DNA from 2 places in the Lysinibacillus sp. NPDC093210 genome. Region 2 is predicted to be linked to the other one. Evidence: riboswitches for the same ligand, from Rfam matches in the RefSeq annotation. Region 2 holds a riboswitch; the other holds the start of a gene.
What was found. A riboswitch is a leader RNA that binds a small molecule or an ion and turns the genes downstream of it on or off. The one in region 2 is predicted to bind FMN.
Positions count from the first base shown of each region.

Region 1: it holds a riboswitch for FMN, as region 2 does, so the genes downstream of both, ACIP9C_RS03670 (ECF transporter S component) here and ribE (riboflavin synthase) in region 2, are expected to answer to the same signal.

Region 1 is NZ_JBIVOE010000001.1:732,182-740,234, forward strand. Features, by position in the region: gene ACIP9C_RS03655 (methyl-accepting chemotaxis protein) at 1,042-2,736, shown strand; gene ACIP9C_RS03660 (STAS domain-containing protein) at 2,770-3,156, shown strand; gene ACIP9C_RS03665 (sodium-dependent transporter) at 3,308-4,654, opposite strand; gene ACIP9C_RS03670 (ECF transporter S component) at 4,802-5,389, opposite strand; FMN riboswitch at 5,616-5,811, opposite strand; gene ACIP9C_RS03675 (hypothetical protein) at 5,926-6,141, shown strand; gene ACIP9C_RS03680 (RNA polymerase subunit sigma) at 6,161-7,459, opposite strand; gene sigX (RNA polymerase sigma factor SigX) at 7,456-7,989, opposite strand.
Region 2 is NZ_JBIVOE010000001.1:406,507-414,559, forward strand. Features, by position in the region: gene ACIP9C_RS02015 (Spo0B domain-containing protein) at 1-522, opposite strand, end outside; gene ACIP9C_RS02020 (C45 family autoproteolytic acyltransferase/hydrolase) at 845-1,879, opposite strand; gene ACIP9C_RS02025 (DUF1540 domain-containing protein) at 2,110-2,337, opposite strand; gene ACIP9C_RS02030 (spore germination protein) at 2,478-3,920, opposite strand; gene ribH (6,7-dimethyl-8-ribityllumazine synthase) at 4,059-4,526, opposite strand; partial or broken gene ribB (3,4-dihydroxy-2-butanone-4-phosphate synthase) at 4,583-5,173, opposite strand; gene ribE (riboflavin synthase) at 5,232-5,870, opposite strand; FMN riboswitch at 6,027-6,152, opposite strand; FMN riboswitch at 6,273-6,398, opposite strand; gene uvrA (excinuclease ABC subunit UvrA) at 6,719-8,053, opposite strand, start outside.

The DNA.
Region 1 (8,053 bases), 330 kb from region 2:
CTTAAAAAAATCTTTTATAGAACATTAGTCTTGCATTATTTATATTTTACTGGTACATTATAAACGAAATATAATTTTAATAGGATCTAATAGGATATTTTTACTATCCTATATACCAATCCCTATTATAGTAATTGAATAATTCGAAAGTAGCTTTTATAATAATGACGTCGGTGGATAAAGGCCTTTTGATTCCATCCATCCAGTACAGAACAAAACTCCTTTCAAATGGTCTAAGCTACCAGATTGAAGCAAACTTCGCAAACTCCAGGCAAATGATTTAACATCGCCTTAAAATTCCTATATAACACATTGTCACCAACATTCAGTATCCAGCATACTCAGATACATAGATTTACTAGTTTTTATACAATTGGGGTGACATATACCATAGGGTGAAAACAGTAAAATTCAAAGCTATCCATGGCTATCTCGCACATAACAATGTCTTGTTAATATGTTTTTAAAGAAATGAAATTGATTCTCTTTTGTTTAAATATTATTAACCGTAAAATACATGAATTTTTTTAACACCGCTAAATTCTCTGGATGGACTCAGGCGTTTTTTTCCTATTCTTTCTCAATAAAATGGCGATGACCTATTTTACTTTGCTTACATTTAAGACTGCAATTTCAATTCAAGATAGGTGATTGGTGATGGAAGTTACATTGCGTGTTCAAGCTAAAGCTAAAATACAAGCAGTTCATTTTACAGAAAAAAAACAGGAAATTATGTATCACACAAATTAGCCATTATTGTGATTGAAGCAATGGAAAAAATCGATACCCACCTCCTTTAACACAATTGTCGTAAATGTTAGACAGAGCAATGGGAGGTAAAGTTAACCGTTATCGATAAAGCTCACTGAATAACGGAATATGATTTAACGAAGGCTTCGCAATTCAATTTAAACCAATTTATTTTTACAAATCGAGGTCAAGGAATCATATTTGGTTTAAACATATTTCTAAGGAAAATTTATAGTCGGTGTTTCAAAGAAAATTCATGGATAAGTACATCTGAAATTTGGAGGGACTTCTATGAAATGGACAATAAGAAAAAAAATAAATTTACTCATCCTTACCTGTATGTTACTAATGGTATCTATTCTAGCAATTATTAATTTTATTGAAGCGAAAAAGAATTTTTTAGAAAGTGCGGATGCGAAAATTTTATCTGACTTGCAGTTAAGTTTGCAATATTTTGATGTAATTGCCCCTGGCGACTGGGCTATCAAAAATAACGAATTGTATAAAGGTGATATTAAAATTAATGATAATTTCGCTATTGTGGATGAAATTGAGGAGCTAGCAGACGGTAACATTGTGACAATCTTTCAGCATGATACACGAGTTAATACAACGATAGTCGAAAACGGCTTACGACAAGTAAATACAAAGGCTCCTCAAAAACTTATTACTGCTGTGTTAGAGCAGAAAGGACGTTATATCGGCTCAGCAAATGTATTGGGAAGTATGTATCAAGTAGCGACCGAACCGATTATGAATAGCAACGGCGAAATCATTGGCATGTGGTCGACCGGCACACCATCAGCCCCCTATATTAACATTGCTAAAAGATATGTAATGGAAAATGTTGCGATTTTAATAGGTATTGCAATTTTAATGTTCGTGAGTATTAGTTGGTTTTTACAGCGCCAAATTATTGCGCCAATTAATCAATTAAGCTTAAATGCACAAGAACTAGCTAATTTAAATTTAGACGTGAAAATAATAAATCCTAAAGGAAAAGATGAAATTGCCAATTTAGCACAAGCCTTTAATAATATGAAGCAGCGTTTAACAGAAACAATGACTATTGTATCGAATAGTGCCAATCAAATAGCTAGCTCCTCGCAGACATTAGCTGAATCATCACATCAAACAAGTGAAGCCTCCAACCAAATTGCTTTAACAATGAATGACATTTCAAATGGAACCGCCACGCAATCAGATCAGGCTGAACGTATTGTCATGATGATGAAAAAAACGATTGAAGAAGTAACCAATAGCTTAGAAAAAGCAGAAACAACTTTAAATAGAGCGATCCAATCGACCCATATCGCTCGAAAAGGTGAAGATGCTATTAATGAAGCAATTAAGCATTTAAATACAGTCACGCATACAGTTTCTTATGCAACCGACTCGATTCAAAAACTAGGCAAACGCTCCGAAGAAATCGGTGGTATTATCACCGTTATAACTGGAATTGCGGAGCAAACTAATTTATTAGCATTAAACGCTGCTATCGAAGCTGCTCGAGCAGGTGATCAAGGAAAGGGCTTTGCTGTAGTCGCATCAGAAGTTCGTCAACTTGCTGAGCAATCCAGTTCGGCTTCTGGTCAAATTACAAATTTAATTAAGAATATACAAGCCGAAACCGCTGTGACCGTCCGGACAATGGAAAGTAATTTACTCGCTGTCAAAGAACAGGTGAACATTATTAGCAAAGGCGGAGAAGCCCTACAAGAAATCGTCGAACACGTTGTTGAAACAGAGCAAGGTGTAAAACAAATGAAGTCTGCATTCACGCATGTCAATGACAACTCATTAGGTGTTCAACAGGCAATACATGATATCTCACGCATTCTAGAAGATTCCGCGGCAGCTTCAGAAGAAATGGCAGCTACCTCTGAAGAACAACATGCAACTGTAGCTGAAATTTCTCATAAATCAGAGGAATTAGCAGAAATTTCTATCAAACTACAAAACGAAGTAAATAAATTTAAATTTTAATCTAATAACTACATGACATGGAGGAACACTGAAATGAGTAAGAATAACATGATAAATATTGGTTCAAAGACTGATTATATTCCAATCTCCTTTACAGGTAATTTAGAATACGAAGTAATCGATGAGTTAAAAGAGGAGCTACACGCTATTAGTTTAGATACAAAGCATGGCTATGTAATGGATATGCAAAAAGTAACGAACATTGATAGTACTGGTTTTGGAATGATTATTAATTTCGCTAAGAAAGTTATGATTGCCGAAAAGAAAATCGCCATTATTGTGACAGATGAATTTATTCGTAAACTGTTCGCCATCTCACAATGTGACAAAGTATTCCCTATTGCAAAAAGTGAAATGCAAGCGCAGCAAATGATTAAAGAAAAAAGCTGGATAGGTGAGCTCGCACTAAGTGAATATTAAGTGCCAATATTAAGTGCCAGGCACTCAAACAATTCTGAATTTCTCCTATGAGAAAGCATAAAAGAAGCCGCGACATATCGCGAGATAGCGATATATTGCGGCTTCTATTGTGTTTGCGAGTGACAGGCACTCACACAATTTGACTCTTCAATTATTTTTGTAAAAGCATATTTAATAAAACAACGATAATAACGATTGGTACCACTACTAACATTAACACGCGATAAGTCTTATAAAATCCCTGTCCCATTTGACTTCCCATAAGCAATTCCTTTTTCACAAAACTTTTATCTACTACATAGGCAATAAAGATTGCAATCAACAAGTTGCCCAACGGTAGCATTAAATTGGACACTAAAAAATCAGTAGCATCAAAAATCGACTTTCCGAAAATGGATACATCCGCTAACAAACTAGATGATAATGCTGACGGAATGGCAGCAATGAAGACAACAACCCCCAGCAGGAACGTTAAGACTGAACGTGACATATGCCACTTCTCCATAAATGCCGCAACAATAATTTCATATAAACTAAATGATGATGTTAACGTCGCAAATAAAAACAGTAATAAAAACAGCGCTAAAAATACTTCACCAAAGGGCATTTGACTAAATGCTGTCGGTAGCACCATAAATAATAAGCCAGGCCCAGCCTGTGGCTCTAAATCAAAGGCAAATACTACAGGAAAAATAGCTAGTCCTGCAAAAAATGACACGAGCACAGTCAGTATAACTACTGAGCCTGCTGAGTTCGGTAAACTAACATCCTTTTTCAAATACGAACTATATGTAACCAAACAAGAGAACCCTACTGCCAAACCAAAGAATGACTGCCCTAACGCCTCTAATAAAGCTTTACCCGTTATATTTGAAAAGTCTGGCCATAAGAAGAATTTCACACCCTCCATTGCCCCGTCTAATGTTAATGCACGAATAACAAGAACGATAAACATAACAAATAATAATGGCATCATCCACTTATTTGCTTTTTCAATGCCGTTTTGTACACCTAGCGAAATGACAAGTACATTCGCAAGTGTAAATAACGCTAAACCTAGTAATGTAATCCACGGAGTACTAATAATTTTTCCAAATAGCTCACTTGGATTAACCGTTGAATCAATAACAGCCCCAGATACACCTAGGCCACTATAAATAAATATCCAGCCCCCTACAACACTGTAAAAGGTTAATAATAGAAAACAGCCAAGTACACCCATGCGTCCAACCCAAGCCCAAGCAGGTTTTGTTGGAACAACCTTTTTATAGGCTGTGATCGCCTCTGATTGCGTACCACGCCCTAAAATATACTCGGATAATAACATCGGTAGGCCAATCAACAAAGTGAACACCACAAATATAAGGAAAAATGCGCCGCCACCACTTTGCCCTGTGACATATGGTAGTTTCCATATAGCCCCTAGTCCAATCGCAGCACCCGCAGATGCTAAAATAAACCCTAACTTACTGGACCATTGTCCATTGTTTTCACTCATCTCTTCAATCTCCTCAAATCTAACTAATCTCACATTAATTGTACATTAAAATAGTAATTTAGACTAGTCAATTCCTGAAGATTCCAGCATGCTATTAGATCTATAAATAAAAAACCCCGAGTATGAATAAACTCGAGGCTTAATTTATTATTTCGATAAATACATCGTACGTTGTTGTTCAATCCATCTACGCATCGTTGTGAACAGTAACGCCATAATCGCCGTTAATAGCACACCTTTAACGATATTAAATGGCAAAATACCTGCAATAATCATTTTATATAATGAATCGCCAACTACTGGCTCCATACCTAAGAAATAAGTGTACATCGGTAAAAATACTGCGTAATTTAAAAAGCTCATTCCTACTGCCATAACAATTGTTCCTGTTGCCAAACCTCCAACAAGACCCGCAATTGTTTTAAAACGGTTAAAAACAAATGATACTGGTAAAATAAATAATATACCTGTCACAAAGTTTGCAATATGCCCAACTGGAACCCCTGTAGGTGTACCCGAGAAAATCCAATCCAATATATTTTTAAATAGTTCTACTAAAATACCCGCAACTGGCCCCATTGTGATGGCTGCAAGTAAAGCAGGCATATCACTGAAATCCACCTCTAAAAATGCTGGGAACGGCGGAATTGGGAAATTAAAAAGCATTAATAAAAATGAAATACTACTTAGCATACCAATCGTAATAAACGATTGAAGTTTGATATTTTTCTTCATTGAAAACTCTCTCCTCTTTGCTGATTCAATCTTGCAAGAAGAAAGGTTACGACGTAATCGATTGTTTTTTCACGAAAAAACCCTTATGCACATCAGCATAAGGGAGAAAAGGCATGATTAAATAGCGCCATTACTAGCTTTTTTTGTGCAAACAGTGCAATCTATAGACACACTAAAAAAAACGCTCGCACATAGCTTAATTCGTAACAACGAATGACGATCGTACCTTCATCTTCTCCCATCCAGACTATACTGTCGGCCTTGGAATCGCACCAAGTCAGCCATGCAAAAAAATCTTTGCACAGGTCGCGGGCTGAAGAGCCATGTAGTAAATCTTACGAGCTAATGTAGTTTGTAGTACACTAGCGATTTACAACTCTATTACCGCCGGTCGGGATTTTCACCCTGCCCCGAAGATGAATCAATATTATTTTATAAATTAACTATAATGTTTTATCTCACAAAAGTAAATACTTCTGCTTAAAAAATTCCGATTAAATTTGTATGTTTTAATGAATGCTTCTCCAAAAGGGCCAGTGGATTTTCGAGTTCAAGTTATTCAAATTCAAGCCACGAGCGACGGATTCCGCGTTTCACCATTAGAATTCCGCGTTTTAGAGCTTGGATTCCGCGTTTCACCATTAGGATTCCGCGCTTCAGAGCTTGAATTCCGCGTTTCAACACCAGATTTCCGCGTTTCCACCAGTATTCTAATACGGAAACAACTCATAAAAAAAACAGCTACCTCATAAAAGCTAGCTGTTTTTTTTGTTACTGCATAGTTTGTTTATTTGCACCTACAGGTATCGGTAAAAAATTTGTTAAATCAAAACCTTCCCAACTATCCTGTACGACGTTATCTAAGCGTAGCTTTTTATCAAAGCTTGAAGCTGTCAGCATCATGGCCTCTATTAATTGCGTTGCCCGCACAGCATCCATTGTCATCAAATCCAGAGGTGCGTCAAATGTGATGACAACACCCCCCTCTTCTTCTTTCACTGTGTACGTTACATTTTCAGGGATGACGGGTACATATATATCATCTTTTTTATCACGCATGGCAATAAGTGCCTCTGTAACAGTAGGGTATGTTTGGTGGAAGTCGGGCGATAAATATTCAGTCCCATTTTCTTCTGTATATAAATAATAGTTGTAATGATTATCTTTCGTTAACTGCATAGGCTCACTTGGCTCACCAACCTGCGAAAATTCATAAGGAGTACCATCTGCATTTTTTACCGATATCGCTTTATATTCAGAGTCGGAAAAAGTATCTTTTAATGAACTTAAATATTTTGTTACGGAAGCTGAAGCTACATCGTAATCATTTTTTTTAGGTAAGACATGAACTAGCGTCTCACCCTCTTCTTTTAACTCACCTTTGTATGGATGATAATTAGCAAAACCAAGCGCTTCCTCATCAATTTGTGGTGCGTATTTTTCATACATTTGTAGAGTTGTCGGCTTTTGCTTTCCAAAATCAGCCGATAATTTCTCGTTCGGGATTATATAGGTCATTGGTATGCTATCAGCATTGCCACCTGGTAAGCCGATTTTAAATACTACTGCATCTGCTAAATCGTCTTCGTAAACGGATGTCCGAAGTGATAGCATTCGTGCATGTTCGGCACCGATATTCGCTTTCATCACACCATCTGCATTTTCACTTTCTTGAATAGCTCGATCCTCTTGCATCGTAGAAAAATTTTCAGGAGGGGCGTTTGCTTCATCCTTAACTGGATTATTATTTGATAAAAACACGTACCCTACTATTGATAGTACAAAAACAGCTGCAATACTACTAAGAATAGGTAACTTACTCTTTTTACGCTGTTTCATTGGCTTGATGCTTTCATTCTCGTGAGTAGCAAAAGACTGCTCTTGCTCTTCAAGCACTTTTGAATCTGTTGGTTGTTGCATTGCTTCTTGAAGATGTATATTATCTTGCAGACGTGCATCTGCAAGCAATCGTTTCAACACTTCTTCTTTCGAACGGTCATCAGTCAGCTTCGGGGCATTCTTCAACATTTGTTCTAGTTGTTCATCGTCGTCAAATTGTTTATGAGTCATTGCCTTTTCGCCTCCTGTTCCCTAACCTGTTGTAGCTGTTGCCTTAAAAACTTAATGGCTCGATGTTGCGTCGTCTTAACCTTTGCTTCTGTCCAATCAAGTATCTGCGCTGTTTCAGCAATCGATAAATCTTGGAAAAAGCGCATAATAATAACCATTTTTTGATCCCCTGTACAATTTTCAAGTGCAGACTCTATTTGCATTAATTCATCACTGGCCTGTAGCATATCTTCCGGTGATGGTGTGGTTGAATGTAGTTGTTCCGTTTCCCAGTCAAAAAAATCGAGCGAATGTTTTTTGCGCACTGCCTGCTTTCTAAAATGATCTATTGCGACATTTTTAGCAATAGCAAAAAGCCATGTTTTTTCACTGCTATTTCCTGCGAATTGTTCATACGATCGCAGAACACGAACGTACACCTCATGTGATAGATCCTCAGCAAGTGTACGATTTTTTACTAGATAAATAAGAAACTGGAACACGTCTTGATGGTATGAATCGTATAATCGATGGAACACGGAGTCATTCAAAGCACTCCACCCCCGTTCTCATAGTATTTGTCGTCTAACGCTCGCACAAGTTACATCTTAATTA
Region 2 (8,053 bases):
ATCAATACCGAGGTAGCCAATAATTTGTCCATTTTCATTCTTAATAGGTGCTCCTACAGAAAGATAATCGCCATGATTAGGATCTTCAATTACATTCGTAACATAAGTTAACCCTTTATAAGCTAGTTTGATTTGCTTCTCAGGCACAGTACAAATTTGTCCTATTTCAAACCCTTCTGTGTAGCTATCAGGTACACCAGCAATCAATGCTTTGGATACTTGAGGATTATCAATTTCTAATGTATACACAAATAAGGCGCCCAGTTTTTCTCTTGCATCATTTAAATAGCTTCTTAATTCCCAATAATCTTTACTTTCCACAGGATTATTTAAAAATTGCTGATACTGTTTGACATCAAGTGATGATGCAATGGATATAGCCGCTTCCAGACTTTGGTTAGCGATTGACTCTTCTACAGTTTTTTTCATTTTCACATAAGAAGTGACAACATTTAAACTTGTGAACAATGATAATAATACTGTCGCTAATACTAATATTAATTTGATTTTACGTTTTTTCATACAAACTGGTACTTCCTCATCTATTGTATTAAATATTTAAAATATGTGTATTTACTACTATAACAATTATTTTTTATGATATCTGAAATAATATTATACTATAGTAATTTTCCTTTTTTCATGTTTGTTTTAAAAAAATCCCTTGAAAATATAACTTATATCCAAGTTTAATTTTTATAACAATTTTAAATTGTTATACAATATAAAATAATTTCATTTTCTTTCGAAAAACGAAATAGCAACAAAACGAAAGGAGAACAGCCCAACAAAAGTTATGCCATTCCCCCTATTATCTATTAAATTATAAACCAAGCATGACGAATTAGATAGCCTGAAGTATTTTTCCTTTTATGGTTGTCGGAAGAATAAGGTCACCCATTATATATTGATGCAGGGAAAACGTTTGTGGCTTGCTATTCTCACCTATACCCACAATGACTTCTAATTGATTTGGTGAGTATACCACTGTGTGTAATGTACCAAAGTATTCTTTATATTGTTTAAAAAATAGTGGTGAATCTCCATCATTAAAATGCTGAAAAGCAGACATAGCAGTCGTACATGCGTTTGCAACATAACGATTTATATAGCGCTTTCGTTGTATTGAATTATCAATATATGCTTTATTTTTCTCTTTTAATTCTTGTGATTCAAAATGATTCGCACAAGTAAATAAATGTTTTTCAAAAATAATTTGCTCCGTTGGTGTAGCCTCTACCACCACCACTTTTCCACTTCGATCAGTCATCGAGTAGTTGTAGCAATAACGATGTGGGATTTTTTTTAATTGTAAAATGGCTTCTTCAATATTTTCACACCGCTCCAGTAATATTCGAACAATCGTTGTCGCCAGAAACCCATCTCCTTCCCATTCATTATTAACAAAATGAAGACCTACAACTAGCCCTTTTTCATTCATTCCATCTAGCCTGCCAATTATTTGCTGGCTAAATCCAACACTTGCATATCCTTCTGACGGATTAGAAAAAACGAGTCTTGCATCATATAAAGCAGGGCTAAAATCATAATTTCTCACATAATGCCCATCATGCACAAACGACGTACATCCCATATCGGGAAATGTCATATTATAACCACTATACATTTTTATAATGGATTCATATGACTGTTCTAAACCAGAAGCTAACCCGTTTATCTCTTGCAAAAGATTTGGCGAAACATACTGTAATGCCTCTTGAGCCTTCCTTGCATTACAAGTAGCTGATAATGCAAGGAGCAGTTCTTCTTGTGCTAAATGAGGAGATGATTGTATTTCCTTACTTTGTTGGAAACCCACGTCATAAGCATTTCCCATTAACGAAACTACGTTCACTACTAAATCTTCGTATTTTTTCATTTCCATACCTCCCATACTCCAATCGGATGTTACTATTATCGTAATCCTTCAAGTAACTGGAAGGTCAAGGGGCGTCACTATACAAAAAAATGCTAAAAAAGAAGTCATCTTCCATATAGGAAGACAACTTTCAAAGTGACCATATCATTAATTATAAGGTAAAGATAAATTATTTAAATATTGCCTTTAATTCTCTATTTGCAATTATTTAAACAACCTATACCTATCATCTAAAGTTTTTCTTTATCTTTAGATCTGAATGTTTTACAACACGTATCTGATGATTGACTTGCTGCCTCTTTAGACATATGCAACTCAAAATCAGAAGCAAACTCTGCATCATGTTTGTTATCAATACGTTTATCCATATCGATTGCTATCTTTTCAGCACCACAAAAATTACCTTTGGCATGGAAAACACAATTAGATACAGCACAGCTTACTTGAACATTCGGCATAACTATCCACCCCTTGTGATTGGTCTAGAAAAATATAGATGAGCATTAATCCATACTCTTCATTAAGTATTTTGTCCAATCCAAGCGTTTTTACAAGCAAAGCATGAAAATAACTTATTATTTATTTAAAATGGCTATCGTTAATTTTTACTGGAAGACCGAGTTTTATCTTGAGGCTGTAAAAATTTTGGGCGTTTATTATATCCACTTGGAGCTGCACGTATTAAAGATTTTTTGATATCACTCCAATTCAAATCTGCGCCAAGACTTAAGTACGGTACACCTAACACGCGTATATTCGCAACATAAATAAGAATAAAGAATAGGGACAAAAAGAAACCAAATAAGCCAAAAAAAGCAGCCATTAAGACGACAAATAAACGGAAAACACTCATGGCCGTTACAAACGATTGATTTACAAGTGTATATGCTGCAATACTTGAAATAGCAATTACTACTATCATTGAAGGACTCGTTATGCCCGCCTTGATCGCCGCATCTCCGACAATTAAACCTCCCACAACGCTCATGGTTCCGCTCAAAAGAGATGGTAAGCGAAGACTTGCTTCGCGAAATAATTCAAACATAAATAACATAAGCAATATTTCTAGTATGGTAGGAAAAGGCAAACCGGTTCTTGATTGCACAACTGTTGCTAAAAGTAGTATAGGCATTTGCTCTTGATGATAGGTCGATAAGGCAAGCCAAAAACCTGGTGCAAGTATACTTATTGATATACCTACGATTCGTAGCAGTCGTTCTATAGAGCCTACAATAGCTGGATAATCATTATCTTCTCCTGATTTAAAGAGTAAAAAGATATTAGGGGGTGTTATGATTACATAGGACACTCCATCGACTAAAATAAGAATACGTCCTCTACTTAACGCTTGTACTGCATAATCAGGTCGACCTGTATAGTCATGTAGTGGAAGAATTTTAGAGGTTTTGCCCACCCCATCCATCAATATATCGCCACTAATTACGACATCTGTATCAACTTTACGTAATTGCGTTTTAATTTCATCCACCATCGTTTTATTGGTAATGTCCTCCATATAAAGAACGGCTACTGTTGTTTTAGAGCGCCTACCAACTTCCACCGTTTCTACACTCAATGAATTAGTTGGTAGTCGCTTACGAATTAAAGCAATATTAATAAAAACATCTTCTATAAAATCGTCTCTCGGTCCTTTAATTACTAATTCATTTTTTGTTTCTTCAGGATTTCGATTAGGCTTATTAGCAATTTTACTAGAGAATAAAATTTTCTCCTTTTCAAAGTAAAGTAAAGCATATCCTGTATATACACGCGTAATAGCATCTTCTAAATCCGTTATTTTTTGAAGATTTGGAATGTGTAATTCATTTATTATTTGATCTTCTAATAATGTTATTGAAGCATCTTCGCACAAAGATTGGACTCGATTTATAATGACCTTATTCAATAATAACTGGTCGAACATTGATTCACATGTAATAAAATGAACAATATGCTGTTGAAAGGTATAAGATTGAAATATCACGTCAGCAGAGCGTTGAAATAGTTCTTTCAACGTTTTCAATTCGATATTTCGATTCATTGATTGAATATTCCTCATCTCCTACTGAACTCGATTCAAACAAAGTATTGTACTGAAATGCATATACAATATTTTTCCCAATGTCCAACAAATTATGCAGCAATTATCCTTGTCATTTATACATTATGTCATTAAAATTTAACCAATCATTTTCTGTAAATTCGCCATTTCAATAGCTGAAATTGCAGCGTCATAGCCTTTATTACCAGATTTTGTCCCCGCACGTTCAATTGCCTGCTCAATATTTTCAGTTGTGACAACACCAAAAATAACTGGTACATTTGTAGCAAGAGAAACGTTAGCTATGCCTTTTGCTGATTCGTTACAAACATAATCATAATGTGTCGTAGAGCCACGAATAACTGTACCAAGACCAATAATGGCATCATATTTTTTTGTTTCAGCTAGTTGTTTAGCGATAAATGGAATTTCAAATGCACCTGGTACCCACGCAACATCAATTAACGCTTCGTCTACACCATGACGTTTTAGCCCATCTAATGCACCGCTTAATAATTTACTTGTAATAAATTCATTGAATCGACCAACTACTACCGCTATTTTTAAATCACTACCAATTAATTGTGCTTCAAATGTTTTTCCCATAAATTGATTCTCCTCTTTTACACTGTAAGTGAATTTTTCCCTTGCATTTGTTGACGGCGATAGGCTGCTAGTGCATCAATCGAAATCATTTTTAATTTGTGTTTTTTCGCATATTTGACTAAGTCATCGAAGCGTAGCATTTCACCATCATCCCCCATGATTTCACAGATAACGCCTGCTTGTATGCTTTTGCAAAGCTTTGCTAAATCGATAGTAGCCTCCGTATGCCCTCTACGTTCTAAAACACCATTTTCCTTTGCTATAAGGGGAAATACATGCCCAGGTCTACGAAAATCTGTTGCTTGCGCTTGTGAGTCTAGCATTTTCTGAATCGTCAAAGCGCGTTCAAAGGCACTAATGCCTGTTTTTGTATCTTTATAATCAATACTTACGGTAAATGCCGTTTGGTGATGGTCCGTATTATTTACGACCATGGGATGCAACGCTAATTGTTGTGCAAGACGCTGTGAAATTGGCGTACAAATAAGCCCTCTTCCATAAGTGGCCATAAAGTTTATCGTTTCTGGTGACATGAACTCTGCAAGGGCAAGTAAATCCCCTTCATTTTCACGGTCTTCATCATCCACGACCACAATCATTTTGCCTTGTTTTAAATCTGCAATTGCTTCTTCAATTGAATGTAGCAAAATTGCCACCTCCTAATAAACTTTCATTTACTGTACGTTCTATACTTTCAAAGACAGATTAAAACCCATGCTTCGCTAAGTAATCTTTTGTAATGGTCGGTGATTGCTGACCACGCTGTAGCTGTTGAATAATGTATTTACCAACTAAATCGGTTTCAATATTGACTGGAGATCCAACATTTTTTGTTCCTAATACGGTTTCCTTGTAAGTGTGCGGAATAAGCGATACGGTGACGCTGTTTTTTTCCACATGGAAGAGCGTTAAACTCGTTCCATCAATTGTGATTGAACCTTTAGGAATACAATAGCTAGTTAACTCTTCTGAAAGTTCTATATCAATGTATACTGCATTGGCCATTGGACGTTTGCGCAATATTTTTCCCACTCCGTCAACATGCCCTGAAACAAAATGACCACCAAAACGTCCGTTTGCAGGCATTGCACGCTCTAAATTTACTGCATTACCAACAGTGAGTTGCTGCAAATTTGTAGCTTTCACTGTTTCAGGCATTACGTCCATCGTCAGTTCCTGCTCATTATGATGTGTAACTGTCAAACACACGCCATTGACAGCTATACTATCTCCTAGTTTCACATCCGATACTATCTTTGACGAAATAATGGTAATTTTCATACTTTGTCTATCGTTTTGCAAGGTTTTTACTGTACCAACATCCTCAATAATACCTGTAAACATTTTCCACCTACTTTCTAATTTTTAAATTTTGACCTGTAATTGCCTAAACGAGACAAACAAAAAACCCCATATAATAATGGGGTTTGGGAGTTCTCATACATAAGACGTCACTAAATAAACCTAATGGATATAAATATTTCCACAGGCTACCATCTCATCGTTCTTCTCCCATCCAGACTATAACTGTCGGTTTTGGATTTGCACCAAATCAGCTTGCGCTCACGGACTTTGAATTGCTTCATCACCGCCGATTGGGAATTTCACCCTACCCCGAAGAACAAATTACTATTAAATTTTTAACTAAATAAAAAACTCCCCAACGAAGGCGAAGGGAAGTAGTTTTGTATATAAGCGTAGCCAAATAGACCTTTTAAAGTCATACGAAATTAAAAAGCTTATAAATTTACCCTTCTCCCATCCAGACTGTAACTGTCGGTTTTGGATTTGCACCAAATCAGCTTTCGCTCACGGACTTTGAATTACTTCATCACCGCCGATTGGGAATTTCACCCTACCCTGAAGGATATGTTTATTTAGTTACTTCATACGATAACATTATTTTAATACATTATCCACTTAAAATTTTTTAATGGCTATTTTGTGTAGTTTAATTGCCTTGGCACAATCCAAATGTGCAAATGAAAACAACCAGTTAATAATTGAGCGTATTAATAAGGAGCTAGTGACTTTGGGGATAATTAAAATTCGTAACGTCCAATGGAATTTTGAAAGGATTCATAAATACGCTCTTTAGTAGAAGGTCGCACAATAACCTTCATCTTAACTAAAAGAGCGTATTTTTAATATCCTATAATTTTTTTAAAGTACTGCTAGTATATTAAATGTAATTAGTACGCTTCGGCGAGTACTTCTTTCAGAAACATCCCCGTAAAGGAATCCGATACTTTTGCCACTTGTTCCGGCGTTCCTTCAGCTACAAGCTTTCCACCTGCGGCTCCTCCTTCAGGTCCAATATCGATAACCCAATCTGATTCACGGATTAATTCTAGACTATGTTCGACGACGATAACTGTATTGCCCGCGCACACAAGTCTGTTTAATAAAGCATGCAGCAGTTTAATATCAGATGGATGAAGACCCGTCGTAGGTTCGTCCAATAAATAAAGCGTGTGGCTTTTGGATGCTTTACTTAATTCGTTTGCCAGCCTAATACGCTGTCCTTCACCGCCAGATAAAGTTTTGACCGATTGTCCCCATTGAAGATAACCCAACCCTACCTCACATAGCATTTCAATCATGCGAGAAATCTTTGTTTCCGATTTCAGAATTGGTAAGCTCTCCTCTACAGACATATTTAGCAAATCTGAAATGGAGTACCCTTCATATTTTACTTGCAACACTTCGTCAGTAAACCTTTTACCTTTGCAGTTTGTACATGTCACTTCTATATCTGCTAAGAAGTCCATATCTACTGATAATACACCTAAGCCTTGGCATGTTTCACATCGTCCCCCCGGAGAGTTAAAGGAGAAATGCTTTGAAGTTAATTCTCTCTCTTTTGCTTCTGGTAATCCTGCAAACAATTTGCGGAGGTGCGTAAAGACATCCGTATAGGTAGCGACATTAGAGCGCTGTACTCTTCCCATTGGCGATTGGTCAAAAATAACGATATTTTCGATATGTTCTAACCCACTAATTTCCTTACATCCAGTTTGGGAAAGGTTTTTCGATTTTCCTTGCGCAAGAATGTCGAAAACAAGCGTGGATTTCCCCGAACCTGAAACGCCTGTTACTGACACGAGACAGCCCAATGGAATAGAAACAGTAGGGATGTCGACATTTCGAAGTTTTGCTTGTTGAATCGTGATATGCTGCCCATTTCCCTCCCTACGAACTCGAACAGGAGAAGGGAAACTTTCTTCTACTAGATAAGCTCCAGTCACTGATTGCTCATTTGACATTAAATCATCCAAACTGCCTTCTCCTACAACAGTTCCACCATGTATTCCCGCACCTGGACCAATATCAATGATATGATCTGCAGCACGCATCATCTCAACATCATGCTCGATAACTAGTACAGTATTACCTAAATCACGTAATTCCTGAAGCACTCGAATGAGGCCTGCTGTATCCTTTGCATGAAGACCAGTTGTCGGTTCATCCAAAATATACAGAACGCCAGTTAAAGCTGAACCAAGTATGGTAGCAAGTCGTAAACG